2 regions of the Pricia sp. genome follow, and region 1 is predicted to be linked to the other one. Evidence: riboswitches for the same ligand, from Rfam matches in the RefSeq annotation. Region 1 holds a riboswitch; the other holds the start of a gene.
The links. Region 1 has a riboswitch for S-adenosylmethionine ahead of ACEW8S_RS15795 (homocysteine S-methyltransferase family protein). Riboswitches for the same ligand answer to the same signal wherever they lie in the genome.
Positions count from the first base shown of each region.

Region 2: another riboswitch for S-adenosylmethionine. It lies ahead of ACEW8S_RS12705 (O-acetylhomoserine aminocarboxypropyltransferase/cysteine synthase family protein); the one in region 1 lies ahead of ACEW8S_RS15795 (homocysteine S-methyltransferase family protein).

Region 1 is NZ_JBGTHY010000445.1:1,797-4,194, forward strand. Features, by position in the region: partial or broken gene ACEW8S_RS15790 (dihydropteroate synthase) at 1-235, opposite strand, end outside; gene ACEW8S_RS15795 (homocysteine S-methyltransferase family protein) at 236-1,234, opposite strand; SAM riboswitch class I at 1,327-1,454, opposite strand; gene ACEW8S_RS15800 (NAD(P)/FAD-dependent oxidoreductase) at 1,702-2,398, opposite strand, start outside.
Region 2 is NZ_JBGTHY010000344.1:17,365-19,762, reverse strand. Features, by position in the region: gene thrA (bifunctional aspartate kinase/homoserine dehydrogenase I) at 1-173, opposite strand, end outside; gene ACEW8S_RS12705 (O-acetylhomoserine aminocarboxypropyltransferase/cysteine synthase family protein) at 196-1,473, opposite strand; SAM riboswitch class I at 1,611-1,760, opposite strand; gene metK (methionine adenosyltransferase) at 1,879-2,398, opposite strand, start outside.

The DNA.
Region 1 (2,398 bases):
TGCCATCGATCAGGCCGTCATCCATATTGATATCGATAATCTGGGCGCCGCCCTCTACCTGTTCGCGGGCAACATCCAGGGCCTCTTCGAACTTTTCCTCCTTAATAAGCCGCAGGAATTTTTTGGAACCGGCCACGTTGGTACGTTCTCCCACGTTTACGAAATTGCTTTCAGGGGTTACGATGAGCGGTTCCAAACCACTTAATTTCAGATATTTTGGTCGCTTTTTTTCCATCTATACACTTTCGACCAGCGTCGGTCTTGGATCATATTGTTTAACAAGGTTGGCAATGGCGGCAATATGCTCGGGGGTCGTGCCACAGCATCCCCCGACGATATTGACCAGGCCCTTTTCTAAATATTCCTTGATCTGCTCGGCCATCTGCTCTGGTGTTTCGTCATATTCGCCGAAGGCATTGGGCAGACCGGCATTGGGGTGCGCAGAAACAAAATGTTCGGATTTTTTGGCCAATACTTCCAAATGTGGCACCAACTGGTCGGCACCCAAGGCACAATTGAAACCAACGGACAAAATGGGAATGTGGGATATGGAAATCAAAAATGCCTCCGCCGTTTGTCCGGACAAAGTTCTGCCGGAAGCATCCGTAATCGTACCGCTCACCATGATCGGCGGGTCGATGTTGCGCTCTTCCTTGACTTCCTCAATAGCGAAAAGGGCGGCCTTGGCGTTGAGGGTGTCAAAAATGGTTTCTACCAAAAGCAGGTCGGCACCACCATCTAACAAGGCCTCGACCTGCTGTTTGTAAGCGATACGAAGTTCGTCGAAAGAGATGGCACGAAACCCGGGGTCGTTGACATTGGGAGACATGCTGGCCGTCTTATTGGTAGGGCCGATACTGCCCGCTACGAATCTAGGTTTATTGGGTGTTGCCGCCGTAAATTCTTCCGCTACTTTTTTGGCTATTCGAGCGGATTCGTAGTTGAGTTCGTAAACCAGTTCTTCCATATAATAGTCGGCCATGGCGATCGTGGTTCCTGAAAAGGTATTGGTTTCCACGATATCGGCACCAGCTAGGAAATATTTGCGATGCACCTCGGCGATGGCCTCGGGTTGGGTCAAGGACAAAAGGTCGTTGTTGCCCTGCAATGGATGCTCCCAGTTTTTGAACCGCTCTCCCCTAAAATCGGCTTCGGTGAACTTATAGCGTTGTAGCATAGTGCCCATGGCGCCGTCGAGGACTAAAATCCGCTCTTGTAGTATCTCTTTAATCATATAGGCATACCATATTAAAACCCATTACGTTGAATGGGCTCATCTAAAGTTTTTATTATCAAGAGGAAACAATAGACTAACAGTCTCGGTTTAAGTTATCTGCCGCGCCATTGATGCGATAGAATGTAGCACCTTCTTTTAGGTCCCGAAAGCATCGGGATAAACCAAAGGGTTGCTAAGGCTTCATAGGGTCCAATCCCTCCGCCTTTCTTGATAACGTTTCAATTTTTAGAATGAACTCACTGCAAAGTAACGGTACAGGGGGATGAAAAGCAAGGAAAGTCGGTTGTTTTTGGTAGTTACCTGAGAGTCCTGCTAGGTACTAGAGGGTCCTGCAAGGTATTCCCGACCGTAGGGAGAGTTCCTTGTAGGTCTGACGGGAGCCGATTAATCCCTGCCTCAGATCTACAAAGAGGCGCCGGAGCGACAATACCTTGCAAATTAGTGATCCAAGTCTTCCCTCAAGACTAGGCAATACTCTGCACCACCTCTTTTTTAGCCTCCTTCTTAGAACCATCGAATCCCGTCACCCCGCCAACCGTCGTATATTTCATTACATAGCGTTTTCCGGGATTGATACGTTGATACGCGAACTGGCACATGACGGCGGCCTCATGAAAACCGGATAAAATCAATTTTAATTTACCTTCATAGGTATTGACATCACCGATAGCGAAAACACCGGGAATATTGGTCTGATAATCTTTGGCATTGTTGACCTTGATGGCGTTGCGCTCGATTTCGAGGCCCCAATCGCCGATAGGGCCCAATTTTGGGGAAAGACCGAACAGGGGAATAAAATTATCGACCTCAACATAGGTCTCCCCTTTTTCGTAACTGTTATGTTTGATAACGACGGCCTCTAGATGTTCGTCTCCATACAGTTTTTTAACCTCGGCCTCGGTAAAGAGTTTTATTTTACCCAATTTGGCCAGTTCAGCTGCTTTTTCGACGGAATCCAAGGCACCTCGGAACTCTTTTCTGCGGTGCACCAAATATACTTCCGACGCTACATCGGCCAAAAATATGGCCCAATCCAAAGCGGAATCACCTCCGCCGGCAATCAACACTTTTTTATCGCGGTATACTTCCGGATCTTTCACCATGTAGGCCACACCTTTGTCCTCAAAATCGAGAATGTTCTCGATGAGAGGCTTACGGGGC
Region 2 (2,398 bases), on a different contig from region 1:
AGGGCGGACCACCATCCATCTTTTCCCGTAACGTTGGAATTTCCGGTCAGTGCGTGGTTTACCAAAACAATGGGCGCGGAAAGCAGGTCGCGGCCGAACAGTTCGTACGACAGTTCGATGTCTTGGGTGACACCGCTGAGGGTGGTGTAGCTATCTAATTTTAGGTGGTGCATTTACGATATATTTATCCACCTATTAATCAATAGTTGCAAAAGCATTTTCAAGATCGGCTTTAAGGTCTTCGATATCCTCAAGACCCACAGACAAGCGGATCAGGTCTTTGGTAACCCCAGTAGATTCCTGGGCTTCGTCGTCCAATTGTTGGTGGGTGGTGCTTGCGGGATGGATAATCAGCGATTTGCTATCCCCTATATTGGCCAGCAACGAAAATAACTTGGTGTTGTCCGCCATCTTTTTTGCCGATTCGAAGCCCCCTTTTACCCCGAAAGTTATCAGTCCGCTTTTTCCTTTTGGAAGATAGGCTTGCGCTTGCTCGAAATACTGGCTCGATTTAAGTCCAGGGTAGTTGACCCAAGTTACCTCATCCCTACCCTGCAGCCATTCGGCAAGTGCCAAGGCATTTTCACTGATATGCTTCATACGAACACTGAGCGTCTCCAAGCCCTGAATAATTTGCCAAGAGTTGAACGGACTAGCGGCCGCCCCGTAATCTCGAAGCCCCTCGATACGAACTTTAGCTATAAAAGCTGCAGGACCCAAAGCTTCGTGATAGACCAAGCCATGATAGCCGGCGGAAGGTTCCGTAAATTCCGGAAAATTTCCGTTGCCATAGTCAAAGGTACCTGCATCGATGATAGCACCACCTAGGGCGGTTCCGTTTCCGTTGATATATTTCGTCAAGGCATGGATTACGATATTGGCACCGTATTCAATCGGGTTCAAGAGCGCAGGAGTAGGGACTGTATTATCCACGATAAAAGGAATTTTGGCCTTTTTTGCCTCCGAAGAAATCGCCTTGAGATCCAGCACGTCCAACTTAGGATTGCCAAGGGATTCCACGAAAATGGCCCTGGTATTTTCCTGTACCGCTTTGCCAAAATTTGTGGGGTCGGAAGGATCTACGAAAGTCGTGGTAATGCCCAATCTCGGCAAGGTCACGCTCAATAGGTTATAGGTACCCCCGTACAGACTGTTACAGGCGACGATATGGTCCCCCGTCTTTAAGAGCGTCAAGAGCGAGGTCGAAATGGCGGACATGCCCGAGGCTGTTACCACGGCGGCAATTCCGCCTTCCAAAGCTGCCAAACGCTGCTCGAGCACATCGTTGGTCGGGTTGTTCAGACGGGTATAAATAAATCCCGTTTCCGATAAGTTGAAGAGGTTGGCCGCATGATCGGAGTCATTGAATACGTACGAGGTATTCTGGTACAGGGGTACGGCGCGGGTTCCCCCATGGGCCTTTACGTCATGACCTGCATGCAAGGCGTTCGTTGAAAATTTTGGATCACTCATGATTTTTGGTTTTACTTGTTAGTACTCTACTTTATAGCATTCAAAACACCATACACATAGGCAGCCCATCCAAAGAAAATCGGAAGGTTAAAATCAATAGGTTATGAAGAAAGAAAATTACGGGAAGTAATTTTTTTGTGTTATCTGCCAAGATACTGAAATTCCCCAATTTAGGGGCAGCATCTGGTAGAACGTAGCACCTTCTTCGCGCATCCCGACAAGAATCGGAAGCCAAAGGGTTGCTAAGGTTTCAAAGGGTCTAATCCCTCCACCTTTCTTGATAACCGATTAATATGTGTTTGAACTTTTGAAAAACAAATATAAGGAGGGGGGAAGGGATTTTCCTAATATATAAGGATAAAACTGTGCGTAATGTGCCAATTCAATGGATTTTTATTGATAAACCTACAACCCAAAAGCCTTTTTAACCTCCTCGATCCTATCCAATTTTTCCCAGGTAAACAACTCCACTTCGGTCTCCACCCTACCACTGTACGGCGATTCGTAAACTTTTTTGACGGTTATAGGCTCCTTTCCCATGTGGCCATAGGCCGCAGTCTCCAAATAGATGGGATTTCGCAGCTTAAGACGTTTTTCAATGGCAAAAGGACGCATATCGAACATTTCCGCTACTTTTTCGGCGATTTCGCCATCGCTAAAATCTACGTTCGAAGTACCATAGGTATCCACATAAATGGAGGTAGGCTCAACAACCCCGATAGCATAGCTCACTTGCACCAATAGTTCTTCGGCCACCCCTGCAGCGACCAAATTCTTAGCGGCATGACGGGCGGCATAGGCGGCACTTCTGTCGACCTTACTGGGGTCTTTTCCGCTGAAGGCGCCACCACCATGGGCTCCCTTTCCACCATAGGTATCCACGATAATCTTTCGGCCTGTAAGTCCCGTGTCGCCGTGCGGGCCT